DNA from 2 places in the Brevundimonas sp. GW822-FHT03E11 genome. Region 1 is predicted to be linked to the other one. Evidence: riboswitches for the same ligand, from Rfam matches in the RefSeq annotation. Region 1 holds a riboswitch; the other holds the start of a gene.
What was found. A riboswitch is a leader RNA that binds a small molecule or an ion and turns the genes downstream of it on or off. The one in region 1 is predicted to bind glycine.
Positions count from the first base shown of each region.

Region 2: linked by a shared signal. The riboswitch ahead of AC1RKE_RS00430 (TonB-dependent receptor domain-containing protein) and the one ahead of gcvT (glycine cleavage system aminomethyltransferase GcvT) in region 1 are both predicted to bind glycine.

Region 1 is NZ_JBXANG010000001.1:467,380-482,810, forward strand. Features, by position in the region: gene AC1RKE_RS02350 (adenosine deaminase) at 1-24, shown strand, start outside; gene AC1RKE_RS02355 (nicotinamidase) at 220-855, opposite strand; gene AC1RKE_RS02360 (class 1 fructose-bisphosphatase) at 852-1,823, opposite strand; glycine riboswitch at 1,981-2,076, shown strand; glycine riboswitch at 2,080-2,164, shown strand; gene gcvT (glycine cleavage system aminomethyltransferase GcvT) at 2,220-3,335, shown strand; gene gcvH (glycine cleavage system protein GcvH) at 3,474-3,839, shown strand; gene gcvPA (aminomethyl-transferring glycine dehydrogenase subunit GcvPA) at 3,974-5,320, shown strand; gene gcvPB (aminomethyl-transferring glycine dehydrogenase subunit GcvPB) at 5,335-6,903, shown strand; gene AC1RKE_RS02385 (TetR family transcriptional regulator) at 6,931-7,542, opposite strand; gene AC1RKE_RS02390 (SDR family oxidoreductase) at 7,620-8,543, shown strand; gene AC1RKE_RS02395 (hypothetical protein) at 8,760-9,164, shown strand; gene AC1RKE_RS02400 (DUF6789 family protein) at 9,307-9,777, shown strand; gene AC1RKE_RS02405 (hypothetical protein) at 9,872-10,201, shown strand; gene AC1RKE_RS02410 (hypothetical protein) at 10,194-10,337, shown strand; gene AC1RKE_RS02415 (F0F1 ATP synthase subunit B) at 10,426-10,941, opposite strand; gene AC1RKE_RS02420 (F0F1 ATP synthase subunit B family protein) at 10,941-11,483, opposite strand; gene AC1RKE_RS02425 (F0F1 ATP synthase subunit C) at 11,562-11,786, opposite strand; gene AC1RKE_RS02430 (F0F1 ATP synthase subunit A) at 11,850-12,638, opposite strand; gene AC1RKE_RS02435 (AtpZ/AtpI family protein) at 12,643-12,999, opposite strand; gene ispH (4-hydroxy-3-methylbut-2-enyl diphosphate reductase) at 13,238-14,209, shown strand; gene scpB (SMC-Scp complex subunit ScpB) at 14,226-14,894, opposite strand; gene AC1RKE_RS02450 (segregation and condensation protein A) at 15,075-15,431, opposite strand, start outside.
Region 2 is NZ_JBXANG010000001.1:80,269-95,699, reverse strand. Features, by position in the region: gene trhO (oxygen-dependent tRNA uridine(34) hydroxylase TrhO) at 1-770, shown strand, start outside; gene AC1RKE_RS00470 (M13-type metalloendopeptidase) at 996-1,502, opposite strand; gene AC1RKE_RS00465 (hypothetical protein) at 1,751-2,209, opposite strand; gene AC1RKE_RS00460 (VOC family protein) at 2,324-2,767, opposite strand; gene AC1RKE_RS00455 (LysR family transcriptional regulator) at 2,851-3,753, shown strand; gene cml (CmlA/FloR family chloramphenicol efflux MFS transporter) at 3,808-4,989, opposite strand; gene AC1RKE_RS00445 (sensor histidine kinase) at 5,384-6,769, opposite strand; gene AC1RKE_RS00440 (response regulator) at 6,766-7,428, opposite strand; gene AC1RKE_RS00435 (ABC transporter substrate-binding protein) at 7,482-8,573, shown strand; glycine riboswitch at 8,781-8,868, shown strand; gene AC1RKE_RS00430 (TonB-dependent receptor domain-containing protein) at 9,044-11,728, shown strand; gene AC1RKE_RS00425 (S9 family peptidase) at 11,821-13,761, shown strand; gene AC1RKE_RS00420 (amidohydrolase family protein) at 13,786-14,790, shown strand; gene AC1RKE_RS00415 (sensor histidine kinase) at 14,869-15,348, opposite strand.

The DNA.
Region 1 (15,431 bases):
GAGGCCTACGCCAAGGCGGGCTGAATCTTTCTCCCTTTCGTCATCCTCCGGCGAGCGGAGCGAGACCGGGGGACCCAGCGGCGCGCGTGAGCGCGAACCTGTCGCGGACTCGGTCCTCCAACATCTTGCGGTGTTGAGATTTCGCCTGACGGCGCCGCTGGGTCCCCCGGTCTGCGCCGCGAAGACGCGGCTTGCCGGAGGATGACGACAGTATCGGGGTCAGCCGAGTAGGGCTGTAGCCCCCATCTCCGAAACCCCCAGCGCCCGGAAGCTGTCCCGCGCCGCCGCCTCGGTCTGTGGCGCGATCGCGCGGCTGGCGCCTGTGACGACCACGGCCTGGAAACCCTCGCGCACCGCATCCTCGGCGGTGAAGCGGACGCAGTAGTCGAAGGCCAGGCCGGCCAGGAAGACGCGGGTCACGCCCAGGTCGCGCAGCAGGCCGGCCAGGCCCGTCGGGGTGCGATGGTCGTTCTCGAAGAAGCCGGAATAGGAATCGACCGCCGGGTTGTAGCCCTTGCGGATCACGGCCAGGGCCTTTTGCACCGTGGGCGCCGCGTCGGGATGGAAGTCGGCGCCGGGCGAGCCCTGGATACAGTGGTCGGGCCACAGCATCTGGCTGCCGTAGGCGACCTCGATCTCGGTGAAGGGAGCCGCGCCGGGATGGTTGGAGGCGAACGAAATCTGGTCAGGCGTGTGCCAGTCCTGGGTCAGGATCACACGGTCGAACCGTTCGGCCAGCCGGTTGATCAGCGGCATGGTCCCCGCCCCGCCCGCGACCGCCAGAGAACCGCCCTCGCAGAAGTCGTTCTGCGGGTCGATGACCAGAAGGGCGTCAGTCGGACCGATCTTCATCATGCGCTCGCGTAGGCGTCGATCTCGTTGGCCGAGCCCAGGGCGACCGGGATGCGCTGGTGCAGATGCTCGGGCTGGATGTCGAGGATGGATTGAACCCCGTCCGTCGTCGCCTTGCCCCCGGCCTGCTCGACCAGGAAGGCCATGGGATTGCCCTCGTACATCAGGCGCAGCTTGCCGGGCTTGTCCGGCTCCCGCTTGTCCCAGGGGTACAGGAAGACGCCGCCGCGCATCAGGATGCGGTGGACGTCGGCGACCATGGCGGCGACCCAGCGCATGTTGAAATTCTTGCCCCGGGGGCCGTCCGCGCCCTTCAGCACGCCGTCGACATAGCGCTGCACCGGCTCGGCCCAGTGGCGCAGGTTCGACATGTTGATGGCGAACTCCTTGGTGTCCGGCGAAATTGCGATGGCGTCGTGGGTCAGGATCCAGACGCCGTCGTTCGACAGGGTGAAGCCCTTGACCCCGGCGCCCGTGGTCAGGACCAGCATGGTCTGGGGGCCGTACAGGGCGTAGAGGGCGGCGACCTGGTCCCGGCCCGGCTGCATGAAGTCGGCCTCGGTCGGCGAAGGCGTCGCGGACTTCAGCACCGAGACGATGGTCCCCACCATGGCGTTGATGTCGATGTTGGACGAGCCGTCCAGCGGATCGAACAGGACCAGATATTGGCCGGTGGAATGGGCCGCCGGCTGAACCTCGTCCATCTCCTCCGAGGCGACGCCGGCGACGGCGGGACAGGCCAGCAGGGCGTCGGTCAGCATGTCGTTGGTCATGACGTCGAGCTTCTTCTGCTCCTCGTCCTGGACGTTGATCTGGCCCGAGGCGCCCAAGGCGCCGGCCAGGGCGCCGCCGGCGACCAGAGTGCTGATGTCGGCGCAGGTGGCGGCGGCGACCGTCAAGACCGTCTTCAGCCCTTCCGGAACCTCCAGGGCGGCGATGTGGGCGTCGAGGCGGGTGCGGTCGGCGGTCATGGGATCGGTCCGGAGCGGCGGAGAGGGACGCTCCGTTCTTGGCGGGCGGACGCAGGGAGAGCAAGGGCGAGCCGACGCCGGACGTCAGGAAGTGCGACAAGGCGGCGTCAAAACACGCCTGCGCTTGACTTGCGGCCGGAGTCGGTGGCTTAGGTCGGTTGCTCTCGCGGGAGAGATCGGCGCGCCTCGGCGGGTCGACGCCGAAGGCGCAACCGCCCCGGAAACGCTCAGGCAAACGGACCGCGAAGCATACGGACGCTGGAAAGCCGCTCTTAGGGGCGCGCCGACGGAGCAAGGCGCCACGGTACCGGCGCCGGAATCTCTCAGGCTTCAGGACAGCGGGGGCGCGACGACGGCGGAGCTCCGCCACCAAACGCGACCGTGAAAGCCTGAACCATGACCGACCAAGCCCTGAAGACCACGCCTCTGAACGCCGCGCACCGCGCCCTGGGGGCCCGGATGGTGGGCTTCGGCGGCTATGACATGCCGGTCCAGTATGAGGGCGTCCTGGCCGAGCACCGCTGGACCCGCGAACACGCCGGCCTGTTCGACGTGTCCCACATGGGCCAGTGCAAGATCACCGGCGCCGACGCCGCCGCCCAGTTCGAGCGGTTCGTGCCCGGCGACTATGAAATCCTGAAGGCGGGCAAGCAGAAGTATTCGCTGCTTCTGAACAAGGACGGCGGGATCATCGACGACCTGATGGCCGGCCGCCCGGATCACGACGGCCTGTTCGTCGTCGTCAACGCCGGCAACAAGGACGAGGATTTCGCCTTCTGGCAGGCGAACCTGGAAGGCGACGCCAAGCTGACGGTGCTGGACGACCGCGCCCTGATCGCCATCCAGGGGCCGGAAGCCGCCGAGGTCATGGCCGCCCACGAACCGATCCTGGCGGAAATGGGCTTTATGGAATGCGCCCGGCTGATGCTGTTCGGCGTCGACTGCTATGTCTCGCGTTCGGGCTATACCGGCGAGGACGGCTATGAAATTTCGGTCCCGGCGGACCAGGCCGAGCGTGTCTGGAACACCATCCTGGAAGACGCCCGCGTCAAGCCGATCGGCCTTGGCGCCCGCGACAGCCTGCGCCTGGAGGCCGGCCTGCCGCTGCACGGCCACGACATCGACCCGACCACCAGCCCGGTCGAAGGCGCCCTGACCTTCGCCCTGTCCAAGTCGAGGAAGGAGCGCGCCGACTTCACCGGCGCCGACCGCATCTTGAAGGAACTGGCCGATGGCCCGTCTCGCGTCCGCATCGGCCTGATCGTCAAGGAAGGCGCCCCGGCCCGCGAAGGCGCCGAGATCGCCGACGCCGACGGGAACGTCATCGGCAAGGTCACCTCGGGCGGCCCCTCCCCCACCCTGGGCAAGAACATCGCCATGGGCTTCGTGCCGCCGGCCCATGCCGCGCTGGGCACGGAGTTGAAGGTCATCGTGCGCGGCAAGCCCGCCGCCGCCGAAGTCGTCGCCATGCCCTTCGTGGCGCAACGCTATTACCGGAAGCCGAAGGCGTAACATTCACCCCGTCACCCTCGGGCTTGACCCGAGGGCCGGATTATCCGCCGCATTGCGTCGGGATCAACACAGAGAACGATCCGCCTCCGATCCTCGGGTCAAGCCCGAGGATGACGGGGTGGGAGATGGAGAAGAGAAATGAAATTCACCAAGGATCACGAGTGGGTCAGCCTGGACGGCGACATCGCCACCGTGGGCATCTCGAAACACGCCGCCGACGCCCTCGGCGACGTGGTGTTCGTGGAAGTGCCGGAAGTCGGCAAAACCGTCGCCAAGGGCGCCAGCTTCGCCGTGGTCGAGAGCGTCAAGGCGGCGTCCGACGTCTACGCCCCCGTCTCGGGCGAAGTGGTCGAGGCCAATGACGCCCTGTCGACCGCTCCGGAAACCGTCAACTCGGCCCCGGAAGCGGACGGCTGGTTCGCCAAGATCAAGGTGTCGGACGCCTCGGAACTGGACGCCCTGATGGACCAGGCCGCCTACGACGCCTTCCTCGCCACCCTCTAATCTCAAACTCCGTCACCCTCGGGCTTGACCCGAGGGCCGGAGGATCAACCACTCGTGCGAAGCCTAGACGCACGAGCCGCACAACATCCGATCCTCGGGTCAGGCCCGAGGATGACGGGTGAAGGAAACCGGCAATGCGTTACCTCCCCCTGACGCCCGACGACCGCACGGCGATGCTCGCCGCCATCGGCGCCAAATCGATCGACGACCTGTTCGTGGACGTGCCCGAAGCGGCGCGGCTGGACGGGCCTGTGAACCTGCCGCGGGTGGCGGGCGAGTTGGAGGTCGAGCGCGCCCTGTCCGCCATGGCGGCCAAGAACGCCACGGCCGGCGCCGTGCCCTTCTTCTGCGGCGCAGGGGCCTACAAACACCATGTCCCGGCGACGGTGGACCACATCATCCAGCGGTCGGAATTCCTGACCAGCTACACCCCCTATCAGCCGGAAATCGCCCAGGGCACGCTGCAATATCTGTACGAGTTCCAGACCCAGGTGGCGAACCTGACCGGCATGCCGGTGGCCAACGCCTCGCTGTATGACGGTTCGACCGCCATGGCCGAGGGCGTGCTGATGGCGACCCGCGTGACCCGTCGCAACAAGGCGGTGATCTCGGGCGGCGTCCACCCCCACTACGTCAAGGCGACCGAGACCGTGGTCCACGCCGTCGGCGTCGAGACGCAAGTCCTGGCTCCCGCCGTCGACGCCGAGGCCGCCGTGATCGACCAGATCGGTCCCGACACGGCCTGCGTCGTGGTTCAGACCCCGAACGTCTTCGGCGCCGCAACGGATGTCACGAAGATCGCCGAGGCCGCCCATGCAGCCGGCGCCCTGCTGATCGTCGTGGTGACGGAAGCCGTGTCTATGGGCCTGCTGAAGTCGCCCGGCGAGATGGGCGCGGACATCGTCGCCGCCGAGGGCCAGTCGATCGGCAACGCACTGAACTTCGGCGGCCCCTATGTCGGCCTGTTCGCCACGCGCGAGAAGCTGATCCGCCAGATGCCCGGCCGCCTGACCGGCGAGACCGTGGACGCCGACGGCGAGCGCGGCTTCGTCCTGACCCTGTCCACGCGGGAACAGCACATCCGCCGCGACAAGGCGACTTCGAACATCTGCACCAATTCCGGCCTCTGCACCCTGGCCTTCACCATCCACATGAGCCTGCTGGGCGAGACGGGCCTGCGCAAACTGGCCCTGCTGAACCACGAGAAGGCCCTCGCCACGCGCGACGCCCTGGCCGCCGTTCCGGGCGTCGAAATCCTGACCGACCGCTTCTTCAACGAGTTCGCGGTGCGCCTGCCCAAGAACGCGGCCGAGGTCGTGGATCAGTTGGCCGCCCATCACGTCCTGGCCGGCGTGCCCTACAGCCGCCTGGCCCCCGACGCCGGCATGGACGACGTCCTGCTGGTCGCTGCGACCGAAACCACCCTTGACGCCGACATCAAGCTCCTGGCGACCGCCCTCGCCAAGGTGCTGGCGGCCTGAGCGGAGACAAGACCATGAGCACCATGAACACCGTCGGCCGCCCGACCGCCCCGAACCAGGTACAGACCAAGCCCGCCACCCTGACCGGCGGGCGCGGCCTGTTGCAGAACGAGCCGCTGATCTTCGAAGGCGAAGGCTGGGGCAAGACCGGGGTCGACCTGCCCGAACCGAAGACCGATGCGTCGGACCTGGGCGACCTGGTCCGCAAGGATCCGATCGGCCTGCCCGGCCTGTCGGAGCCCGAGGCCATGCGCCACTATGTGCGCCTGTCGCAGAAGAACCACGCCATCGACCTGGCCATCTATCCGCTGGGCTCGTGCACGATGAAGCACAACCCGCGCCTGAACGAGAAGATGGCGCGTCTGGCCGGTTTTTCGGACATCCACCCCCTGCAGCCGATGTCGACGGTTCAGGGCGCGCTGGAGCTGATGGATACGCTGGCCCATTGGCTGAAGACCCTGACCGGCATGCCCGCCGTCGCGCTATCTCCGAAAGCGGGAGCGCACGGCGAACTGTGCGGCCTGATGGCCATCCGCGCCGCGCACGAGGCCTCGGGCCAGCATGAGAAGCGCCGCAAGGTGCTGGTGCCCACCAGCGCCCACGGCACCAACCCGGCCACGGCCGCCTTCGTCGGCTATACCGTCGTCGAGGTCGCCCAGACCGAGGACGGCCGCGTGGACGTGGCCGACCTGGCGTCCAAGCTGGGCGACGACGTCGCCGCCATCATGGTGACCAACCCCAACACCTGCGGCCTGTTCGAGCGCGACATTCTGGAAATCAGCCGCCTGACCCACGAGGCGGGCGCCTATTTCTACTGCGACGGCGCCAACTTCAACGCCATCGTCGGCCGGGTTCGTCCGGGCGATCTGGGCGTGGACGCCATGCACATCAACCTGCACAAGACCTTCTCGACGCCGCACGGCGGCGGCGGGCCGGGCGCGGGTCCGGTGGTGCTGTCACAGGCCCTGGCGCCCTTCGCCCCCGCCCCCTGGGTCGTGCATGACGATAGCGGTTACGCGCTGATCGAACGGGAAGAAGGCGAGGCAGCCCAGGCCTTCGGCCGCCTGTGCGCCTTCCAGGGGCAGATGGGCATGTATGTGCGCGCCCTGTCCTACATGATGAGCCACGGCGCCGACGGCCTGCGTCAGGTCGCCGAGGATGCGGTGCTGAACGCCAACTACATCAAGGCCCGCCTGTCGGACCTGATGAGCGCGGCCTTCCCCGACGGCCCCTGCATGCACGAGGCCCTGTTCGACGACGAATGGCTGAAGGGCACGGACGTCACCACGCTCGACTTCGCCAAGGCGATGATCGACGAGGGCTTCCACCCGATGACCATGTATTTCCCCCTGGTCGTCCACGGGGCCATGCTGATCGAGCCGACCGAGACCGAGTCCAAGGCCGAGCTGGATCGCTTCATCGAGACCATGCGCCTGCTGGCCCAGGCGGCCAAGGCCGGCGACGTCGACCGCTTCAAGGGCGCCCCCTTCCACGCCCCCCTGCGTCGTCTGGACGAAACCCGCGCCGCCCGCTCGCCGGTGCTGCGCTGGACCGCCCCTGCGGGCTCGAACCAGGCGGCTTAAGCCGCTCTCGGCGTCCGCCGTCCTGGATCAGGGCGGCGGACGCTGGCCCGCCATGCGTCTCAGGACGGCGAAGGCTTCGCGGCCGAACCGTTCAGGCCCTTCGTCCGGATGGGCCAGCCAGGCCTCGCCGGCCAGTTTCATGATGCTGACGCCGATCGCCGCCGCGACGCGACAGGCGACGTCGTCCGGGGCCAATCCCTTCCGCTCGGCCAGCGTCTGGGCCAGCAGCCGCTCCACCCCTTCATACTTTGCGTGATCACCGGCCTGAAGGGCGGGCGTCTGATGGATCAGCCGCGTCAGGTCCAGCATGTCGGGCGTCTGGAAGCGCGCGGCGACATCGGCCAGCCCCCCCTCCACCATATCGAGCAGCGGTTCGTCGCACGGCCGGGCCGCCACCGCCTGGGCGATCATCTCAGGGATCTGGGCCTTGAGGGAAAAGACGATCTCTTCCTTGGAGCCGAAATAGTTCAGCAGGGTGCGGCGCGATACGCCCGCCGCCGCCGCCACCTCGTCCAGGGTGGCGCCGTCAAATCCCTTTTCGATGAACAGCCGCAGGCCTTCGGCCTGAATGCGGGCGTGGGTTTCCAGCCGCTTCCGCGCACGCAGACCCTGCTCGCCAGGAAAAACTTTTTCTTGCACTTCTTGCATATTTGCACCGGATGCAGATATGCAAGCCGGAGCCCTTCGGAAATTCAGTTCACCCCAGGATAGCCGCAATGACCCAATGGACGACAGCCGATATTCCCGACCAGAGCGGCAAGCTGGTCATCATCACCGGGGCGACCGGCGGCATCGGCTTGGAGGCGGCGCTCGTTCTGGCTGAAAAGGGCGCCGAGGTCGTTCTGGCCGCGCGCAATCCGGACAAGGGCGATCAGGCGGAACGGCTGATCCGCAGTCGCCACCCTGAGGCCCTCGTGCGGTTCGAACGGCTGGACCTGGCGGACCTCAGCTCTGTCGCCGCCTTCGCCGAGGCCCTCCTGGCGGCGGGTCGGCCGGTCGACATTTTGATCAACAATGCGGGCGTCATGGCCGTGCCCCGTCGCCGAACGACCATCGATGGTTTCGAGATGCAGTTCGGAACCAACTATCTATCCCACTTCGCCCTGACCGGCCGGCTCCTGCCACTGCTGACGGCGGCTCAGGCGCGAGTGGTGCAGTTGTCCAGCGTCGCCCATCGCGGCGGTCGGATTCAGCTCAGCGATCTGAACTATCGCTCCGGTTACCGGCCCTGGCCCGTCTATCAGCAGTCCAAACTGGCGATGCTGATGTTCGCCCTGGAGCTTCAGCGCCGCAGCGATCGCGAAGATTGGGGCCTGACCAGCGTGGCCGCCCATCCCGGTTTCGCCCGGACGGATCTGATCGCCAACGGCCACGCCGGCAGCCCGCCCGGACTTTTCGCCTTGGTCAGCCGCCTGCTGGCGCGCGTGGCCAGCCATTCGGCGGCCGACGGCGCCTTGCCGATCCTGATGGCGGCGACCCTGCCCCAGGCCGAACCCGGCGCCTATTACGGCCCTCAGGGCTGGCAGGAGATGCGGGGTGCGCCCGGCCGCGCCCTCATCAAGCCCCAGGCGCTGGATGTCGAAACCGCCCGCGCCCTGTGGTCCGAGTCCGAACGCATGACCGGCGTCCACTACGGCTGACCAAGGCCCAGCCGCGTCCTGTGGGACACAGACTGCGACAATCCGGCTTCATGACCAAAGCTTCATAGGAAAGCCACGGATCGGCCATCGAACCGGATCTTAAGGGGTTATGTGACAACCTCGCCACGGTCGCTCTTTCCCTTCCCGGCTTGGGATCGGGTGGGCGTGGCGACCGTTGTCACACCTCAGTCAGTCCTCCTCCCTCCCGGCGCCCTCGTGATCTCCGCACCCGCTCTCGTCCTGTCCTCCGCCTCGCCTCGCAGCCGCAAGCTGCGGGTGCTGAAGCGTTGGGCCCTGATGGCGGGCGGGCTGTTCGTGGTCCTGCTTGGCATTCTGATCGCCCCCCTGCCCGGCCCCGGCGGCGTTCCGGTCATCGCTGTCGGCCTGATGCTGATCCTGAAGAGCTCCTTCTGGGCCAAGCGACAGTTCATCCGCGCCCAGTACGCCCGGCCGAAATGGGTCTATCCCTTCCGGCGGCTGATGCGGAAAAAGCCGGAGTTCGCGCCGGTCTTCTGGCAACAGGCCTTGCGCGCCGAAAAGGTGATCCTGACCCGGCGTCGGCGCGGCCTGATCCGTCTGCGCAAGGGCCTTCGCCGCTACATCCGCAAACTGTTCCGCTGACCGCGCGCGCATCAGCGATCATTTCGCGCTTGCGTTGCTGCGTTCGCTAACCACGGCAACGTGAACGCCGACCGTCCGAGTCAGGCGTATTCTGTCCCAGCGTTATCAGAGAACCAGAAAAGCGTTGGGAGGCGCTAAGGTCATGATGTCACGCTTACAAAAAGGTCTGATCGCCGGTTTCGCCGCCACGGTCGCCGTGTCCCTGCTGGAAATACCCAATCTGTTCCTGAACTGGTTCGACCCGTTCCAGAGCGTCATCGCCGCTCTGATCGGCATGCCCGACGCCCTGGCCGTGGGCTGGGTTCTTCATGCGGTGGCCGGGGTGCTGATCCTGGGGCCCCTGTTCGCCTACCTCTGCCCGCGACTGCCCACCGACACGCCCGAGACCAAGGGCATCGTCTTTGCGGTCGGCGCCTGGGTGGTGATGATGGCCGGTGTCTTCATCGTCGGCGACTACCGTACCTTCAACGCCGGCTCGGGCTTCGGCACCATCGCCTGGCTTCTGGTCACCCATGCCGTGTTCGGGATCGTCCTGGGCAATGTCTATGCCCGGCTGGTCGCGCGCGACAAGCGCCAGACGCCCCATGTGATCGGCGGCGCCACGGCCCACTGATCTCGGCGGGCCGGACGGCCTGGTCTCCAGGCCGTCCCTGCGTCCGGCTTCCTACACAGACGAACCGGACGGTGGGCCGACGGCTTCCCCTGCGATGAACCGCAAGGAAGATCCGACACGCCGAGGGCGCATCCGCTGGGAGCCTCTGCTGATCGGCGGCGTAGTCCTGGCCCTGATCGCCTATTACCTCGTCGCTGAGGTGATCTGGCGAAATCCTCAGGCCGCCAGCGACAGCGAGACGGCCGTGGTCCAACCGGCCGTCGTGCCGCCGCCCGGCGGCGCCGTCCCGCCCAGCGCGCCCGCCGTGGCGCCCGGCGACAATCCGGCCCTGCGCGGCCAGTCGGCCGTGCGCGGCGACGGCACGCCCCTGAACGGCTCCTCCACCTCGACGCCGCCCCCGCAGCCGATGCAGACCGATGACTGAACCCGACCGCGATCCGGACGGCTTCAGCCGCCGCAGTGAAAGCGGCCCGCCCTTCCGCATCATGGGCGGGGTCATCGTCTTCATCCTGGTGATGATCGCTGTGGTTCTGACGGTCAGCGGCGTCATCGGGCGCTGAGGGGCCGCCCCAAAACGACTTCGGCCGAAACCGCCAGAGCGATTTCGGCCGAAGGACGGGCGTTGAGACCCGGTCAGACTTGAGGTCGTCAGTTCAGGCGGTCGCCGATCTGGGCGATGGCGGCGTCCAGCAGCGGGTCCTTGGCGCCGCCGGCGAGGCGGGCGGCCAGGATCTGTTCCGCGGCCTTGGCGGCCAGGTCGGCGGCGGCGGCCTTGACCTCGGCGGACGCCTGGGCTTCGGCCTGGGCGATGCGGGCCTCGGCCATCTTCTGGCGACGGGCCAGGGTCTCTTCCAGCTTGGCCTTGGACTCGACTTCCAGACGACGGGCGTCGGCTTCCGCCTGGGCCATCATATCGGCGGCCTGGGCCTCGGCCTCGGCCTTCTCCTTGCGGATCTGGGCCAGCAGGGCCTCGGCCTCGGCGCGCAGACGGGCGGCCTCGTCCAGGTCGGCCTGGATCTTGGCGCCCTTGGCGTCCAGCTGGGCGGCGACCATCTTGGGCACGCCCACGGCGATCAGAATGCCGAAGAAGATCAGCAGGCCGACGCCGACCCAGATCTCGGGGTTCGACAGGTCCCAGATGCCCGGTTCGAAGATCAGGTTCATCAGGCGGCTCCCTTGGCGAGGTCCTGTTCGGCCTTGGTCGCGGCCTTGCCGGTCAGGCGCTCGACCATGGCGGCGGCGGCGTCGGAGGCGATGGTCGAGACATTGGCCATGGCCGCGTCGCGCGTCTTGGCGATGGCGGCCTCGGCCTCGGCGATGCGGGCGTTGACCACGGCTTCTTCAGCGGCCTGACGGGCGTTGGCCTCTTCCGTCACGCGCGCCTTGGCGGCGGCGGCGGTGGCGCGGGCGTCGGCGCGGGCCTTGGCCAGATCGGCCTGGGCCAGGGCGGCCTGTTCGGCGGCCTCGGCCTGGACCTGACGCGCGGTGGCGACGGCGCCGGAGATGGTCTCGCGACGTTCGTCCTTCACACGACGCAGACGCGGCGCGAAGACCTTGGCGATCAGGAAATAGAGCAGGAAGAACAGGACCAGCAGATAGCCCATCTGCCCGGCCCAGTGCTGGGTCTCGAACTGGGGCAGTCCGCCGCCGCCGTGGCCTTCGGCCTCGGTGGTCGCGTGGGTGTCGTGAGAAGTGGGTGCGGCCATGGTGTCCGTTCGTCCGAAAAGCAGAAAGGCGGCGACGGCCTCAGCGAGAAGCCGCCGCCGCCCCGAACCCCGGATAGATCAGGAGTTCAGGATCAGGATGCCCAGCACGAAGGCCAGGATGCCCAGGGCTTCGGCCAGAGCCGCGCCCACGAACAGGTTGCCGACTTGCGAGGCGGCGGCCGACGGATTGCGCAGGGCGCCGTTCAGGAAGTTGGCGAAGATGTTGCCCACGCCGATGGCCGAGCCGATCATGCCGAGGGTGGCCAGGCCGGCGCCGATGTACTTGGCGGCTTCAGCTTCCATGGTGAGTATCCTTGTTTCAGTCAGGTGGGTTGGAAGAAGGGAGTTCTCGAACTGGGCCGGGCCTTAATGGCCTTCACCCAGGTTGACCACATCATTGAGATAGATGCTGGCCAGAACGGCGAACACGAACGCCTGCAGGAAGGCGACGAGGAATTCGAGGGCGGTCAGGGCGACGACCATGGTCATCGACAGGGCGGCGATCGGCAGGCCCCACAGGCCCAGGCCCTCGCCGACGAAGGCGCCGGCGCCCAGGGCCACGACGAAGCCGGCGAAGATCTTCAGCGCCACGTGGCCGCCCAGCATGTTGCCGAACAGACGAAGAGCCAGGGTCACCGGACGCAGCAGGAAGGACAGGAACTCGATCGCGCCGACGACAGGGCGCAGCACCAGAGGCGCGCTGGCCGGCCAGAAGAGTTTGAAGAAGCCCAGGCCGTTCTTGAGGAAGCCCACGCCGATGACCAGCAAGATGGTCAAGGCGGCGAAGGTGACGGTCACGGCCAGCTGCGAAGTCGCGGTGAAGCTGAGGAACATGCCCAACAGGTTCATCACCAGCACGAGAAGGAACAGGCTGAAGACGAACGGGAAATATTTGCGGCCTTCGTGACCGATGATGGAATCGGTCACCCCGTCGATCATGTCGAACAGGCTTTCGCCGGCCGTCTGCAACCGTCCCGGCACCACCTTGGCGCTCGAGGTGACCAGTTGCAGGAACAGGACGATGGCCACGAAGGCGACCGTCATGGCGACGTGGGAATTGGTGATCGCCAGCTGGGTGTGGCCGAAGACAGGCAGGTTCACCGCGCCGAAATCGACGAGCGGCTGGATCTTAAACTGGTGAAGCGGATCGGCCATCAGCCTATCGGTCCTCGTCTTCCTCGTCGTCGAAGGGGACCGATTTCGGTTCGACCCCGCTCGCCTTCGCCTGCGCCATCAGCCGGTTGGCCGTGCGGCGCGCCATGTAAATCGACAGAGCGAAGCCCAGAAGGACTCCGCCGATGATACCCCAGGGATTGGTCCCGAACAGTCGGTCCGCCCCAAAACCTAGCCCCAAGCCCAGGAAGACCCCGCCGAGCAGTTCGGCGACGATCTTGTAGGCCTGGCTCGTCACCGCCTGAGCCGCGAGGTGCTCCGACGCCTTCTGAGCCGTCTTGTCCTCCAACGCGGATGCGCTGTCTTGGAGGCGTTTGATCGCCTCTTCGCGCGATTCCGACATTGGGGACATGGCCTGTGCGCTCAGCGCCCGAACAATGTGTTGAGGCAGGTCTGAATTCGGCGCGGAAACTAATCGTGAGCGGCCGGTTGGTCAAGGCGTCGTGAACTTAGTCTAAATCTTTGTTCCGAATGGATTTTCAATGAGAACCAGCCGACCGTGGCGATGCGTCGCTGCCTTGAGGTGCGGATTCGCTCGCCCCGCATGGCGATATGGTCCGCGAACCATTAGGTTGGCGGCCATGAACATGCACGTCCCCTCCCCCGCGCCCGAACGCCGCCCGATCGCCGTGCGGCTGGCGACGCCGCGCGGCTTCTGTGCGGGGGTGGACCGGGCGATCCAGATCGTCGAGCGCGCCATCGAGAAGTTCGGCGCCCCCGTCTATGTGCGCCACGAGATCGTCCATAACCGCCATGTGGTCGAGCGGCTGAAGGCCATGGGCGCCGTCTTCGTCAAGGAACTGGACGAATGCCCCGACGACCGACCGGTCGTCTTCTCGGCCCACGGGGTGCCCAAGTCCGTGCCGGCGGCGGCGCGGTCGCGCGAGCTGCTGTTCCTGGACGCCACCTGTCCCCTGGTGTCCAAGGTCCACGTCGAGGCCGAGCGTCATCATGCCGCAGGCCGCCACATCATCCTGATCGGCCACGCCGGTCACCCGGAGGTGATCGGCACAATGGGCCAGCTGCCCGAGGGCGCCATCAGCCTGGTCGAGACCGAGGCCGACGCCGAGGCCTTCGAACGCCCCGGCGACGCCCCCCTGGCCTATGCGACCCAGACCACCCTGTCGGTCGACGACACGGCGGGCATATTGAAGGTGCTGAAGCGGCGCTTCCCCGAACTGCCCGATCCGCACAAGGAAGACATCTGCTACGCCACCACCAATCGCCAGGAGGCGGTCAAGGTGCTGGGCGAGGGCTGCGAACTGGTGCTGGTGGTCGGATCGAAGAACTCGTCCAACTCGGCCCGGCTGGTCGAGGTGGCGATGCGCGCCGGCGCCCGCGACGCCCGCCTCGTCGATGACGCCTCCCAGGTGGACTGGGACTGGTTCGACGGGGTTCAGACGGTCGGCGTCACCGCCGGCGCCTCGGCGCCCGAGCCTTTGATCGCCGCCCTGGTGGACGCCATCGCCGAACGGTTCGACGCCACCGTGACCGAGGACGCCGGCGCGCGTGAGACCGTGACCTTCAAACTGCCGCGCCAGCTGACCGCCTGAGCGCGGCGTCCGACGGCTATCGCTCCTCGCCGACGAAGTCCTGGGCGAACTCGGGGCTGTCTTCGTCCAGCAGGGGCGCCTCCTCCTCATCCGCCCCGGTCGCACGACTGGGGTCGGGCAGTTCGAACCCGACGGGGGCCGACAGGTCCAGAAGCCCGGCGGCCTTCATCTCCTGAACCCCCGGCAGGTCATACAGGCTGGCCAGGCCGAAATGCTCCAGGAACCGGTCGGCGGTGCCGTAGGTTACGGGCCGACCCGCTGTCCGCCGCCGCCCTCGCAGACGCACGAACCCCATCTCCAGCAACAGGTCCAGCGTGCCCTTGGACAGGCTGACGCCGCGCACGCTCTCGATCTCGGCGCGGGTCACGGGCTGGTGGTAGGCGATGATGGCCAGGGTCTCCAGCGCCGCCTTGGACAGGCGGCGGGGCTCCTCCCGCTCTTGGCTCATCATGAAGGCCAGGTCCGCCGCCGTGCGGAACCGCCAGCGGTCGGCCACACAGTCCAGCTCCACCCCCCGCCCCTCGTAACGGGCGCGCAGGCCCGACAGAGCCCGGCCGACGTCGGCGCCTTCGGGGAGGCGCGCCCCGATCTCGGCGGCGCTCAGCGGACCAGCGGCGGCGAACAGCAGGGCCTCGACCCGGCGCTCGATCTCGGCCTCATCGGGTTGGAAGGACAGGTCAGACATGGGCCAACTCCCGACTTTCGGCGCCGACGCCCCTAGCCCAAAGTTCGTCATCCTCGCCCTTGTGGCGAGGATCCAGACTCCCGGTTTCTCCGAAGATGCGCCCATGCCCGGCGCCGGGATTCTGGATCCTAGGGACAAGCCCTAGGATGACGGCCTTGACGGTGTAAAAGCCAACACGCATCACGGCGTCAGCTCCAGCGGCTGCCCCAGGCCCCGCCGCTTCAGATACAGGTCCGCAAACGGCGCCGTCTGGCGAATGTCCATGGCCCCCTCCTTCACCAGCTCCAGACTGGCCGACAGGGTCGAGGCGGTATAGCTGGCCTGGCTGGGGCCCTCAGGGTCTCCGGGACGGGGCGCGACCTGGTCCAGGGGGGTCCAGTCTGCGAGACGCGGCATGATCTCGCGCAGCCAGTCGCGCGCCGCCTCCAGCGGAAAGGCCTCGACCCGCTGGCCGGGCGAATAGCGTCGCGCCTCCTCACGTCGGCGCTGGGTCACATAGGCGCTCATCAACTCATACAGGCTGGCGTCGATCCGGTC
Region 2 (15,431 bases), 390 kb from region 1:
GGATTGAGGCGGTGTTGGGTGAGATCCGCGCCTTGCCGGGGTTCGCCGATCTGGACGTCAAATACGCCTGGACGGGGGAGGCGCCCTTCCTCCGGATGAAGGTCCGCATCAAACGCGAGATCGTGACCATGGGTCAGCCCGATCTCGACCCCGCGCGCCAGGCGGGGGTCTATGTGGCGCCTCAGGACTGGAACGCCCTGATCGCTGATCCGACCACCTTGGTCATCGACACCCGCAATGACTATGAGGGCGAGATCGGCGCTTTCGAGGGGGCGGTGCAGCCGAACACCCGCAGCTTCCGCGACTTTCCCGACTGGTTCCGCACGGAAGGCCGGGCGCTGCTGGACGAACGCAAGCCGCAGCGGGTCGCGATGTACTGCACCGGCGGCATTCGTTGCGAAAAGTCGACCGCCTTTCTGAAAGCGGAAGGGGTGGAGAACGTCCACCATCTGGAAGGCGGCGTCCTGCGCTATCTGGAAGAGGTCGATCCCGCCGACAGCCTGTGGCGGGGCGACTGTTTCGTTTTTGACGAGCGGGTGTCAGTCGGACATGGTCTGGTCCGGGGCGAGCACACGCTTTGCCGGGGCTGCCGCATGCCTGTGGACGCGGCGGGGCGGGCCTCGCCCCATTTCATCGAAGGCGTCTGTTGCGACCGTTGCAGGGACACGCGCGACGACGCCCAGAGGCTGCGCTATGCGGAGCGGCAAAGACAGATCGAGCTGGCCCGAAGGCGAGGGCAGGTGCATCTGGGGCGAACGGATCCGGCCTGACGGGGCGCCGGCGGAAGCAGTGTCCGCTTTGTAGGTTAAATAAATAAAAACAATGTCATAAGCCACAATCTTGAATTGTTCCCACGTCTGTACCCACCTTTCGGATTGCCTCTGGATGAGTTCTAATCAGCCGGGGTCAGGCTGGATGACGCGGCGTGACTCAAAGGCGACGTTGGGCGCATACGCTTTTCGCAAGCGCCGAGTTCTGATCGTGAATCCGAGGCGCTACCAAACCACCATTCTTTCGTCTGGTGGTCGATCCAGAGCCGCGTCCGGCCCGACATGGAATGCGGCGTACCAGGCGTCGAGATTGCGGACGACGCCGTTGACGCGGTAACGCGCCGGCGAGTGGTAGCTGTTCTGAGACTGACGCCTCAGGGCGTCTTCAGTTGTCTGTGTGCGCCAGAACTGCGCCCATCCCAGAAAGAAGCGCTGCTCTGCGGCGAAGCCGTCCAACCGGGCGTTCATGTCCATCCCGGTCTCCGCCGCATGCAGCCGGAGCGCATCAAGCGCCAGGGTCACCCCGACCAAATCTGCGAGGTTCTCGCCGAGAGATCGGCGCCCGTCCAGGTGAACGCCGGGTAGAGGTTCATAGCTATCGTATTGAGAGACCAGCCGTTCGGCCTTGGCGTCGAATGCGGCGCGACTGGTCGGCGACCGCCTTACCGCGAGTGCGAGGCAACCCCATACGACGATTTGGCTTACGCTCTTCTCTGGCTCAGTAGACCGCACACCCAGTAATGATGGCGACTAAAAGGACGAGTCAGCCATGCGGAGCGCTATCGGTTGGCAGAGTTCTACAAGCTGCAACATGCGCTCCAGACGCATTTTTCAGGGGACCGTCACGACGCTGAACATCGTCGAGGGGGCATAAGACTGCCGAGTTTTTCGCTTCTTGCGCGCGCGTCGCTGGGGCTTGCCTGACACGACAGGACCCGCCTTCTCGAGCTTGGCGGCCAGCGACGACTTGCTCGACGCGCCTAAGGAAGAAGCGTCAGCCCTGGAAACGTCAAGGTTCCCGAGGCGACGCAACTCACCCCAGACCCCGTGAAGCTGACGGTCGAAGTCGGATTGTCGAAGATTCCGGGCGACATGGAGGACATGCAGGTGGATCCTCCTGACACACTCCAGTTCAGGATCACCTGGCTGTTAATCCCCGACGGCAGGGTGGACGGCGTGGGGGCGACCAGACTTCCAAACCCATTCAGGGTCACCAGGAAGCAGTTCGGTCCCGTCAGGGTTGACGTGCCCAACCACGGCGCACCGCTCTGCATTCGCCAGCTCGATCGCACCGAGCAGGTGACCGGTCCTATGAAGGTTTGGAAGGTGACGGTCCCGGTCGCCGGCCCCGTCACCCCGGGGGGCGGCAGATAGAAGGTGCCTGCTTGAGCCTGTTCCGCCGAAACAAGGCTGATCATGGAGGCGGCGGCGGCCGCCATGAGCGTAGTTCTCAGCATCGATACCTCCTCTACACGCGCTGATTGACTACCTACAATTTCGTAAATAGCGCGAGAGTCAATCCGATGCTGAGGCGCGCCTCGCTGCCGCTCGGCTTAATGTCCTTCGGCGCCCTGACGGCCCGTGAACCGAATCTGCTGTCCGAAGGATAGCTCCAGCGTATTTCCGTCTGGGTCGCTGATGTAGGTCCAGTAGCCGACCGGAGGCGGGCTTTGAACGGGCGGAGACCGCAGGACGCCCCTGCGCCTGGCGAGGTCCGCGAGACGGTCCACTTCGCCCTGATCCCGGCACGCCAGTCCAATGTGCCCAAAGGGACCGAGCGGCGTGTCGTCGAGCTGGTTTGATTCGACCAGCACGACCGTGAACGCGGTGTGGGGATCGGCCAGCCAGGCGACGCGGCTGATACGGCCCTCCGCAGGGCGTTCATGCACCAGCCGCAAGCCGGCGAAGGTTTCATAGAACTCACGACTGCGGTCCATCTCACGGACGACCAGGGCGATGTGGCTCAGGCCGCGGTCAAAGGTGGGTGTATCGGACATCGGGCGCTCCCTTGGTGATCGCGCCGACCTTCGTTTATTCGCATTCCGTATGGAAATGGGTGTTTGGTATAACGATCATGCGAATGACTAATGAACTCGCCGGCATTGATCTCAACCTGCTCGTGGTGCTGGACGCTTTGCTTTCTGAGCGCCATGTGACCCGTGCAGCGCTGAGGCTGAACAAGACCCAGCCCGCCGTAAGCCAGGCTCTGGCGCGTCTTCGGGCTCTGCTTGATGATCCGATCCTGGTTCGCAGAGCGGGGAGGCTGGAGCCGACCGCGCGCGCACGGGCGTTGGCCGCGCCCCTTGGCGAGGCCCTCGCCGTGCTCGGAGGGCTTTTGCGGGACGAGGTCTTCAGCCCGCAGACCCTTAGGCGGGCGTTCCGGGTCTCGATGTCCGACTACGCCGCCGAGGTTCTATTGCCGGGGCTGGTCAGGCGCCTTGTTCAAACGGCGCCGGGTGCGGCCTTGCGGCTCGTGTCCCTGGGCCGCGAGGCCGCCCTCGGGGCGGTTCGGTCCGGCGAGATCGATCTGGCGATCGGCGTCTATCCGGGCGTGCGGGACGAGGGCTTGCGCGGTTCGGATCTCTTCATTGATCAATTCGCCTGTCTTGCCGACGAGGCGGCGGGCCTGCCGGCGACCTTGGAGGACTATCTGTCCCGACCTCATGTGGCGGTGGCGGCGTCGCCGGACGACAGGGGCGAGGTGGACGCCGCCTTGAAAGCCTTGGGCCACGCTCGTCGGGTGATCTTCACCCTGCCGCACTGGTCCGTCGCCCCTCGGATCGTGCGAGGCACAAGCCTGGTCTTGACGGCGGCGCGCCGAAGCCTTGAGGCGCGGCTGGACAAGGGTTTGGTCCTCGGCGCGCCGCCGATCGACCTCGCCCATATTGCGCTCGTCCAGGTCTGGCATGACCGGCGGGACCATGATCACGGTCTGCGTTGGCTCAGAAACGAGATCGAGACGGAAGCGCAGGCGACGCCCTGAGTTGGCGACGTTGAGCTGCAGCCGCCTGTTCGATCCGTGATGATCTCTTGGGTTTCAGGATTTCCGTGATGCGTTGAGACCCAGTAGCACGAGGGTTGGCAGTGTCAGCGTGTAGGCGGCCAGAGGCCAAACTGTGCTGCCGTTGAATAGGATCACGGCCAGGGTCCCAACGAGGCTTACGATCAGGCTCTGGCCCGCAAAGTAGAGCGCGACGGCCAGGCCCGCCTGATCGCCGAAGGCTTCGAGGGCGCCATTCGCCGAGACGGACACGGTCAGGACGATCCCCACCGCCATGATCCAAGACGGGAGGATGACGCTCCCTATGGAGGGCTCGCCGAAGGCGGCGCTCGCGCCGAAACACAGGGCGCTTGCGAGCAGCAGGCCCATGCCCCTCTGAACGGCCCCCGCCACCCCCCATCGGTCCAAGCAAGGGCGAACGGCATGGGATGCGACGATCATGACGAAAGCCGTGCTGGCGAAGGCGAGGCTGAACTCAAGCCCCGAAAGTCCCACCCTTTCGACAAGAATGCGTGGCGCCGTCGAGAGGTAGACGAAGAAGGACCCCATCGCGGCTCCAAACGCCAAGGTGTAGATTTGGAAGGTCCGACTGCGGAGAATGGGGACCGGGCGTGGGCGAGAGGCTTCGCCCAAAGGGCGCGTTTCCGTCCACCGCCAAAGCGCGTGCATCAGCGGCGGAAGCGTCAAAGCGGCCAAGAACCAGAAGATCGCCCGCCAGCTCAACTGCGCTGAAACGAGCGCCCCGAGCACGGGTCCGAACGCGGGCACAAAGGCCAACATCGCGCTGAACAGGCCATAGATCCGGACACTCTCCGGCTTGTCGCCGTACACGTCACGGACCGTCGCGAAGGTCGCCACCAGCATCGCCGCGGCGCCCATCGCCTGAGCAAGCCGAAGGACGACGAACGCCCAGCCTGACGCCGCCATCGCCAACAGGCCCGAAGTCACCGCGAACGTGAGCGCGCCGGACAGAAGCACAGGCCGCCGACCGAACCGGTCTGAGAGCGGGCCGAAGATGACTTGCCCGAGGCCGAGGCCGAGGAGGTAGACGCTGAGCGTGAGCTGGATGACGGGTGGATCGGCCTGCAAAGCGGCCGGCATGGCCGGCGTCACGGGCAGATAGATGTCCATCGCCAGCGAGGCGAGCAGGTCAAAGGGCGCCATCAGCAGGATGGCGGTCGGAAGGGCGTGGGCCCAAATGGGCCGGTTGTCGGACATGAGGGATCGCTTCGCGTCAAATGCTGGATTTGACGGCGATCAGCCGGGTGGAGGTCAGCAGATCGCCGCAACAACGGGTTCGTCGTTGCGGCCTATTCGTCCGAGGCCTTCGTGCCACCCATCTCAGGCGCCTCCCGCGTCTTCTTGGTCAGGCTTTGTCTGGACCTAGACAAAGCAAAGGTCCAGCGACCGAAGCCGCGCAGGGCTGTGGCGGCCGACGGGCGCTATCCGACAAAACCGAAAGCCCTCTGGTGGGGCTTGGCGAGAGGGTCTTCGGCGCAGCCGCCTTAAACCGCACATCGATCGAAGCCGCCTTCAGCCGCCGTCGGTGCGAACGGCGCTCCCGATCCGGTGGCGCGCGTCCACCTTCAGAACGGCTTGTCGTTTCGACGACTCATTCTTCCGCACTGGGTTGGAAAGTCAGTCGCCCGACGAGGCCGCTTCGCCCGCCGCTGCGGTTGGATAAACCGAACTGCCCGCCTTGGGCCTCCGCCAAGGTGCGAACGATGGCGAGGCCGAGGCCGGAACCGGACGCCTGGGAGGGCGCGGCGCGGAAGAATCGGTCTGTAAGGCGGGGAAGGGCGGCCTCATCGACGCCGGGGCCGTGATCCCAGACGCAGACCGCGCCCGTTGTTCGCACATGCACGAAGACGGGCGGCGCGCCGTGGTGGAAGGCGTTGTCGATAAGATTGAGGATCTGTTCAGCGATGAGGTCCTCGGCGCCCAGAACGACCACGGCCTCTGCCGGAAGACGAAGGCGTAGAGCGCCGTTCGGGGCGGACCGGCGCGCCTTAGCCATTTGAAAGGCGCGCCGCGCCGCCCGGCCCAGGTCGGCAGACGACTTGATCCGGGCGCCGTCAGCCCGGGCCGTGGAAAGCAACTGGCCGACGAGCCGGGTCATGCCGGCGACCGCCTCGCGGGAGTCGTCGATCAGACGCCTCTCCCGCGCGGTCCAGGTCCTGGGCGCGCCCGCCAGCAGATCGAGATTGGCCGCCACGACCGAAAGCGGGGTGCGCAACTGGTGCGAGGCGTCGGTTGCGAAGCGCTGAACCCCCGACGTCGAGGCCTCGAGCCGCGCCAGGAGATGGTTGAAGGCGGTCAGCACCGGCTGGAACTCGCGGGGCGCCAGGTCGATGTCGGCGGGTGCGAAGTCGGCATGGGGACCGGGGCGGCGCGTCAGGTCGTCGATCAGCCGCTTGAGCGAGTTGAGGCCCCACTTCAAGGCCGGCCAGATCAGAAGCGCGGCCAACAGCACGAGCAGGGTGGGTGGCAGCAGCAGGCTGCGATATAGATCCAACAGGCTGGCGCGTCGCGAGTCCAGGCTCTGAGCCACCGACACGATGACGGGGGCGGGTCTTCCTGGGATCGTCAGGGTTTGCTGGGCCATGCGAACCGGCACGCCGCGCACGGACAGGTCGGCGAAGACCGGAGCATCCGACGAGGCGTCGGGCAGGCGCGGCAACTCCTCATAGCCTGTGATCAGTCGGTCGCCCTCGCGAACACTGTAGAAGACGGCGTCCCGCTCGGGACCGTCGAGCAGGCCCAGAGTCCAGGGCGCGACATCGACAGTCACCTTGCCGTCGGCGACCGAGACCGTTTCCCGGATGGTCTGCAGCGCCCCCGCCAGGAGGCGGTCGGCCGTCTCCGCCACCACGCGGTGGGCCGTCCAAGCCCCGACCGCCAGCACCACGACGGCGAACAGGGCCAGGGGCGCGACCTGGGCGATCAGCAGACGTGTCACCAGACTGTGGGGGCGGCGCGAGCCGGGCGCCTCGCTCATGGATCGAGACGATAGCCGCGACCGCGGATATTGGTCACGGCGGGGCCGTCAGGCTGCAACTGGCGCCTCAGCCGACCGACATGGATCTCCAGGGCGTTGAGCGAGGGAGCCTCATCCTGCGGAAAGACTTCGGCCGCCAACAACTCCCGATCCACCACCTGGCCAGCGCGCGAGGCCAGAACGCGCAGGGCCGCCCATTCGCGCGGACGGAGCGACAGCTCCCGGTCATTGACCTGGGCCCGGCCGGCGTCCCAGTCGCAGACCAGTGAGCCGACGATCGCGGCGCCCGCCGCCCGACCCTGGCGTCGACGCACGATCGCTCTCAATCGGGCGATCAGTTCCGAAGGGGCGAAGGGTTTGACGAGATAGTCATCAGCGCCGAAATCCAGTCCCGCCACCCGGTCGCCCAGGGCGTCGCGCGCGGTCAGCATGAGGACGGGCGTCTGCGATCCCCGCCGTCTGAAGGCCTTCAGGACCTCGAAACCGTCGATGTCGGGAAGGCCGATGTCCAACACGGCGGCGTCGAACCGCTCCGTCGCTTCCAGATGAAGGGCTTGGTCCCCGCTGTCGGTGGAGCGGAGTTCGAAACCGACCGCCAGAAGGCTGGCCTCGAGCGAATGCTGAAGCGCCTTGTCATCCTCGACGACCAGTATTCTCATGGCGATGCGAAGGAGCGGATCATGAGCGGTACAATAGCGGGAAACCCGCCCCGGTGAAGACGGACCGCCGACATCTGCTTCTCGGACTCGCGGGGGCGGGGGTTTCGGCCTGCGCGGGCGAGCCGGACGGGGTCGCGACGGCGCCCCGCGTCCGATGGCTGGCCAGGCGCGAGGGCGGGCTGCACATCCTCACGAACACCAGCCTGATGGGGCCTGTGCTGGCGGCGTTTCAACGGCGCTGGCCCGAGATCGCGGTGCGGCTCGAGGACATCAACTCGACCCTGATCGCGAACCGAGTCCAGTCCCGCGCCGCCTCCGGACTGGAGGGGCCGGATCTGGTCTGGAGCACGGCGATGGACGTGCAGGTCAAGCTGATCAATGACGGCTACGCCCAAGTTTATCGATCGCCGCATCGGGCGGCCATGCCGGACGGCTCGGTCTGGCGAGACCAGGCGTTCGGTGTGACGGCCGAGCCCGTCGTCTTCGCCTATAATCGCAGGCGGTTGCCGTCGGAGATCGTGCCGCGCAGCCACGCCCAACTGCTCGAACGGCTGTCTACCGACGCGGACCGGTTTTTCCGCCGGGTCACCCTGTATGACGCCGAACGCAGCGGGGTGGCGCTTCTGCAACTGTCGGCCGACATCCAGATCTATCCCGACGCTTGGGCCCTGATGACTGCCCTGGGGTCTACTCATCCGCGTGCCGATACGTCCGGCCAAAGGATGATGGGCCAACTGGCTGAGGGCCGCATGGCCTTCGCCTACAATATGAACCAGTCTTACGGGGCGTCGTGGGTCGCCCGGGCGCCCGATATCGGCCTGGTTACGCCAGAGGACTATCATCTGTCCGTCTCGCGCGTGGCCTTCATACCCCGCAACGCGGCCCACCCCAACGCCGCCCGGCTTTTTCTGGATTTTCTTTTATCGCGTGAAGGGCAGAGGATCATCGCCGGCCTGGGGGTCCGCCCGGCTCGCGACGACATTCTTACCGAGCGTCGCACCTCTATCCCCGGCGCTCGGCCGGTCCGTGTGGGACCGGCCTTGCTCGCCAATCTTGATCAGGCGCGTCGCGAGGGGCTTCTGCAGCGTTGGCGGGCCGCCATGCAGGCGGCGGAACGGGCGCCGGACGACCCTAGGGCGCCCTAAGGCTTTCCTGTGGATAAGTCTCTTTCTTCTGAAGGCGGTGTTTCTGTCACCTCGCTTTCACCGATCCTGCGGTGACCGATAGTCGCTCGGCGACAAACGACTGACGCGCTTCAAAAGCGGCATGTAATTGCATGAATGTGAAAATAGAAGCATTAGCCTTGCGAGGCGTGCCGATTTGACAGGCATTCGTTGGTCGATCTTACTCGCTTCAGCAAGGCGGGAGAGATCGGTTCCCGCCGACGCCGAAGGCGCAACCGCCCCGGAAACGCTCAGGCAAACGGACCGTCTTGCTGAAGGAACGCTGGAGAGAAGGTCGAATCCGGGGGATGCGGCCTCGCCGAAGGAGAAAGGGTCGGCGCACGGCCCGAAACTCTCAGGCCCAATGACAGCGGGGGCGAACAGGCGCCGCAGAGCGCCGGTCGCATTGGGCAACCCTGGGGAGGGGCGTCGTCGCCATGAGGAATCTCGCTTTGTCTCGTCTTAATCGCAACCTGACCTATTATTGCAGCGCCATCGCGCTGATGGCCTGCGCCACCTCTGTCCATGCCCAGGAGGCGGGCGCCCCAGAGGATGCGGCCTCGGTCGATGACATCGTCGTCACCGCCTCGCGGATCGACCGCGCCGGCTTCGAGGCGCCGACGCCGACCATCCATCTTTCCGCCGAGGATCTGTCGGTCGGCGCGCGGCCGAATATCGCCGCCGCCCTCAACGACATGCCTCAATTCCGCGCCACCACATCGGCCCAGACGACCGGCACCAACACCGGTGCGGGCAATGCGCCGGTCGATCTGCGCGGCCTGGGCATCAACCGGACCTTGGTCCTGATCGATGGGCGTCGCGTGTCCAGCGAGAACGATCTGAACGCCGTGCCGTCAGTGCTGGTCAAGAGCGTCGACGTGGTTACGGGCGGCGCATCGGCCGCCTGGGGCTCAGGCGCCGTCGCCGGCGTCGTGAACATCGGCATCGATCGCTATTTCACCGGCGGCAAGCTGGGCGCCGAATACGGCGTGTCCTCCTACGACGACGCTGAGCAGGAACGGTTCGAAGGCGCCTGGGGCGCAGACTTCGCCGACGGGCGCGGCCATTTCGTCATCGGCGGCGAATACCTCGACAACGAAGGCGTCATCCCCAAAGCGTCGCGCCCGAATATCGGCCGATGGGCCACCGTCAACGGCGCCCTGCAGCCGGACGTCGGTTTCGCCAACGCCGCTTACGGCGGTCTGATCCTGTCGGGCGTGAACCGCGGTAAGGTGTTTAACCCGGACGGCACGCTTCGGCCTTTCGATTACGGCACAGTCAGCGGAACCAACTCGATCGGCGGCGAAGGTCCGTCCAATGACGATCTCAGCCCCCTGGTCACGCCGCAGCGCCGCTACACCGGGCTGGCCAGCGCCGTCTATGAGATCAATGACAAGCTGCGGGTCACGGCTGACGTCCGTCACTCGCGGATGTGGAACGACTATGTCTGGTTCGGCGATCACGATCGCGGCGACCTGACCATCAGCATCGACAACGCCTTCTTGTCGTCCACGATCAAGCAGCAGATGGCGGCCGCTGGCCAGACGTCCTTCACCTTCGGACGTTTCAACTCCGATCTGTCCTATTCCACGATCGATTTCGAGCGCGTCACCACCCAGGCCACTCTGGCCGTGGACGGCGAGTTCGGCGACAGCTGGCGCTGGGGCGCCTACTACAGCCACGGCGAGTTCGAGAATAATATCGATACGCCCGGTTTCCTGCTGAAGACCGAATTCGCCAATGCGGTCGATTCCGTTATCGATCCCGTGAGCGGTCGAGCCGTCTGCCGCGTGACCCTGACCAATCCCAATTCGGGCTGCGTGCCGATCAATCTCTTCGGCCTGGGCGCGCCGTCTCAGGAAGCCATCGACTATGTCACCGGCACGCCTCAGCAGCGGGCCACCACCAAGCTGGACGTCGCCGGCGTCAGCCTGCGTGGCGAGCCCTTCAGCCTGCCGGCCGGCGACGTGTCGATCGCCGTCGGCCTGGAAGCCCGCAAGGAGCAGACCGATCAGCGCATCGGCGAGCTGGACGCGGCAAAGGCCTTCAAGACGTTCAGCTTCTCGGCCATGTCCGGCGAGTTCAGCGTGAAGGAGGCCTTCGCCGAAGTCCTGGTCCCGATCGTCAAGGATCTGCCGATCCTGAACGACCTGCAGTTCAATGCTGCAGCCCGCATCTCGGACTACGACACCACGGGCTCGATCTGGTCTTGGAAGGTCGGCGCCACCAACGAGTTCTTCCCCGGCTTCCGCGGCCGCATGACCCAGTCGCGCGATATCCGTTCGGCCAATCTTTCGGAGCTGTTCACCACCACCACCACCGGCTGGAACAACATCAATGACCCGGCCAAGAACGGGGCCTTAGTTTATACGCTGAACAACGGCGGTGGTAATCCCAACCTCCGCCCGGAGACCGCCGATACACTGACCCTGGGCGTCACCTATTCGCCGCCTTCGATCCCAGGCCTGAACCTGTCGCTGGATTATTACGACATCAAGATCGACGACGTGATCACGACGATCGCGCCGCAGGATCTGGTCAATCGCTGCTACAACGGCAACCTCGACCTGTGCTCCAAGGTCGAGCGCGACTCGGCGGGCAATCTGGTCCGCACCATGTCCACCTATGTGAACCTGGCCGAGTACCACACGGACGGGATCGACGCCGAGGCCTCCTACGCCTCCGACGCCGACCTCTGGGTTCCGGGCGCGACGGGCAGGGTGACGATGCGCTTGGTCGGCACCTGGGTGAACAGCCTGACCACGGACGACGGCGTGACCGAGATCGAATATGTCGAATCCCAGGGCTATTCTTTCGGCCTGGGCGTGCCCAAGCTGCGGGTCAACGCCAGCCTCGGCTGGAAGGGCGAGGTGTTCGGCGCGAACCTGCGCGCGCGCTACATCTCGGCGGGCGACTACAACAGCACCGTCGCCATCTCGAACAACCACATCGACGCCTTCACCTATGTCGATCTGGGGCTGACGGCCGACCTGGCGCACTACGGCGCAAACGGGGTCGAGCTGTACGCCAATGCGACCAATCTGTTCGACAAGGACCCGCCGGTCGGGTCGCTCTATTCGCCGTATTACGACGTCATCGGTCGGTACGTCACGGTTGGCGCGCGGTACCGTTTCTAGTTCTGGTTCTGCGTTCCGGATCGCCGGCCCCGCTCCTCCATAGGGCCGGCGATCTTCCCTTCTGCTCCCCCATTTTTCACACGGTCTGTGTCATGATTTCCCGTCTGCCGATGGCTCTCCTGCTCGCCCTGAGCGTCGCTCCTGCGGCCCTGGCCGAGGCGCCCAAGCCCGCCGCCATCGTCGCCGACGGCCTTCCCGCCGTGCCCGACGATCTGGTCGCGGCGACCCAGCCCTATCTTCAGACGCGCCGTGCGACCTTCCTGGGCTGGAACGCCGCCGATCAGTCGATGCTGATCAAGACCCGGTTCGGCGCCACGGATCAGCTTCACGTCGTCGCCGCTCCTGACGGCGCCCGGACCCAGATCAGTTTCGAGGCCGAGCCGATCCTGGCCGGCGCCCTGTCGCCGAACGGTCAGACCCTTCTTGTCCAGAAGGACAATGGGGGCGACGAATTCTATCAACTCTACACCCTGGCCGCCGGTCGGTTGAGCTTGATTACGGACGGCAAGAGCCGCAACTGGTTCGGCGCCTGGAGTCGGGACGGCAAGCGGGTCGGCTACGCCTCATCGCGTCGCAACGGCGCGGACATGGACCTCTATGTGGTCGATCCCTCCGACCCCTCGACCGACCGTCTGGTGGCCCAGGTGTCCGGCGGCGGCTGGAACATCGCCGACTTCTCCAGGGACGGGACCAAGGCCCTGGTCCTGAACCGGATGTCGATCAATAGGGCCGTTGTCTATGAGCTGGACCTCGCCTCGGGCCGGATGACGCCGCTGACTGACCCTGTCGCGCAGGTCTCCTATGTCGATCCTCAGTACGGGCCCGACGGCGCCGTCTGGTCGACCTCGAACAAGGATTCCGACTTCCTGCGTCTGGGGCGGATCGTGCGGAACGGCTTTGTTCCGGTCAGCACTGAAGCTCGCTGGGATGTCAGCGACTACGCCGTCGCTCCGGACGGCGGCTTCATCGCCTATGCGGTCAACGAGGCTGGGATATCGCGGCTGAAGGTTATGGATGTCGCGACCGGCGCCGTCCGGGTCGTCACAGGTCTGCCGGAAGGCGTCATCCCCTACAGCATCGGCCCGGCCATCGACATCGCCCCATGGGGCGCGATCGGTCTCAGCCTGTCGTCCGCGCGCGTCTCCGGCGACGCCTTCTCCGTCGATCCGACCACCCTGGCCGTCACCCAATGGACCCATAGCGAGACGGGCGGTCTGGACCCTGCTGTCAACGTTGAGCCGCAACTGGTCGAGGTGAGGAGCTTCGACGGCGAGACGGTGTCCGGCTTCCTCTACCGGCCCGACCCCGCCAAATTCCCCGGCAAGCGGCCGCTGATTGTCGATATCCACGGCGGTCCTGAAGGCCAGACGCGCCCCGATTTCCTGGGCGCGCAGAACTATCTGTTAAACGAGATGGGCGTGGCCCTTTTCTTCCCGAACGTGCGCGGCTCGTCCGGCTTCGGCACCCGGTTCGTCAATCTGGACAACGGCCCGTTCCAGCGCGAGAATTCGGTCAAGGACATCGGCGCTTTCCTGGACGCGCTCGAGGTCGATCCCACCCTTGACGCCTCGCGCTTCGCCGTCACCGGCGTCTCCTACGGCGGCTACATGTGCTACGCCGCCGCCGTGCATTACAGCGACCGGCTGAAGGGGGCGAACTGCTATGTCGCCATCTCCAACTTCGTCACCTTCCTGGAAAACACCCAGTCGTATCGCCGCGACCTGAGACGGGTGGAATACGGCGACGAACGGGATCCGGCTCAGCGCGCCCAGCTTCAAGCCATCTCCCCCCTGACCAGCGTCGACAAGATCACCATTCCGCTTCTGGTCGCCACCGGTGGAAACGATCCCCGCGTCCCGGCCTCCGAAGCCGACCAGATCGTCAGCGCAGTCCGCAGCCGCGGAGGCACGGCCTGGCACCTGCTGGCCCAGAACGAGGGCCACGGCTTCCACAAGAAGGAGAACGAGGACTACTATTTCTGGACCAGCCTTCTGTTCTGGAAACAGACCCTGCTGGGCGAGGCGGCGCGCTAGGCGACACAGTTCCAGTCACGCTCCATGTTCTTCAAACGCCTTGTCGCGGCGAGCGCGGCCCTGGTCGTGCTCGCTGCGGCGCCCGCCACGTCCCAGACCCGTCTTCCGGTTCGTACCGACCATCATGTCCATGTCCACGCCCCGCCCATTCGGGAGATTCTGACGGCCTATTGCGACAGTCCGGGGCGGATCAGCGCCTGCGATCCGGCCTTCGTCAAACCACTGACGGCCAAAGATCTTCTGGCGGATATGGACCAGACGGGCGTCCAGACGGCTTGGATCATGTCCACGGCCTATCTGGCCGAGAGCCCGATGATGGTTCCACCCCTGGCCGACGCGGCCGACCGCGTTCATGCCGCCAACGCCTTCACCGTGGCCACGGCGGCCGCGCATCCCGAGCGGCTGGTCGCCTTCATCTCGGTCAATCCGCTGGCGCCCGAGGCTCTGGCCGAAATCGAAGCGTGGAAAGGCGAGCCTTTTGCAAAGGGATTGAAGCTGCATCTGACCAACTCGGGCGTCGATCTTCGCGACCCCGGTCAGGTTCGCCGTCTTGCCGCCGTCTTCGACGCCGCCTCGGGCGCCGGCCTGACCATCATGATCCACATGCGAACCCGCGCCTCCGACTATGGCGCCCAGGATGTGCGCATCTTTGTCGAACAGGTTCTGCCCCATGCTCGCGGCGTCCCGGTGGTCATCGCCCATTCGGGCGGCTGGGGCGGACTGGATGCGAACACTTGGGACGCGCTGGAGGCCTTCCGGCAGTCGCTGGCGACGGATCCCAAGCGTTTTCCAGACCTCTATTTCGACCTGGCCCAGGTCTTCGACGCCGACACGCCGCCCGAAGATCGCGAAAGGCTGGTCGATCTGATGCGACGGATCGGCGTCGATCGGTTCGTACCAGGATCCGACTGGCCGTTCTCGGGCCCTCTGGACGCCTATCTGAACGACGCCATGGCCTTGTTGCCGCTGACTTCAGACGAGGCCGAGGCGTTACGGCTGAGGCAGGTCGAGCTAAAAACTGGGGCATAATCTCCGGGCGGCGTGCGAACCAGGTGGGCAGGGGCGCCCGCAGCCGAACTGAAAGTCCGGGGTTCAGCGGGACCAGATTCAGGTTCCGCCGATCCGTTCCGCGCGGCGTTTCATGTTGGGCAGGCCCTTGCCGACATCCCGCAGCCTTGGCGGCAGGTCCATGCCGTCGTCCGAGACCGATATGACGACGGCCTCGGACTCGCTCTCAAGGCGGATGTCCACGCGGGACGCCTGGGCGTGTTTGACCGCGTTGGTGATCGCCTCCTGAAGAATACGGTAGATGTTGATCCTGGCCTCCGGACTGAAACCCTCGACGGGCGCGCCCGGCGCGGCGGTCCAGGTCAGTTCGATACCCACCAGACGCAGGCGGGGCGCCATGCGCTCATGGAAAATGGCGATGGCGACCTCCAGCGAGTCATCCACGCCATTCATCGAGTCGATGATCAGCCGCAGATCGTCGATGGCGATCCGCACGCCCTGGCGCAGGGTTTCGACATCGGGCGCGCCGCCTCTCAACTGGGCCAGCGAGACCAGATGGCCGCCGACTCCGTCGTGCATGTCGGCACCCGGCGCTGGCGCTCCTCATTGATGGCGATCATTCGCTCCTGCTCTCTGAGGCGCAGTTAGGTGGAGCGGATCTC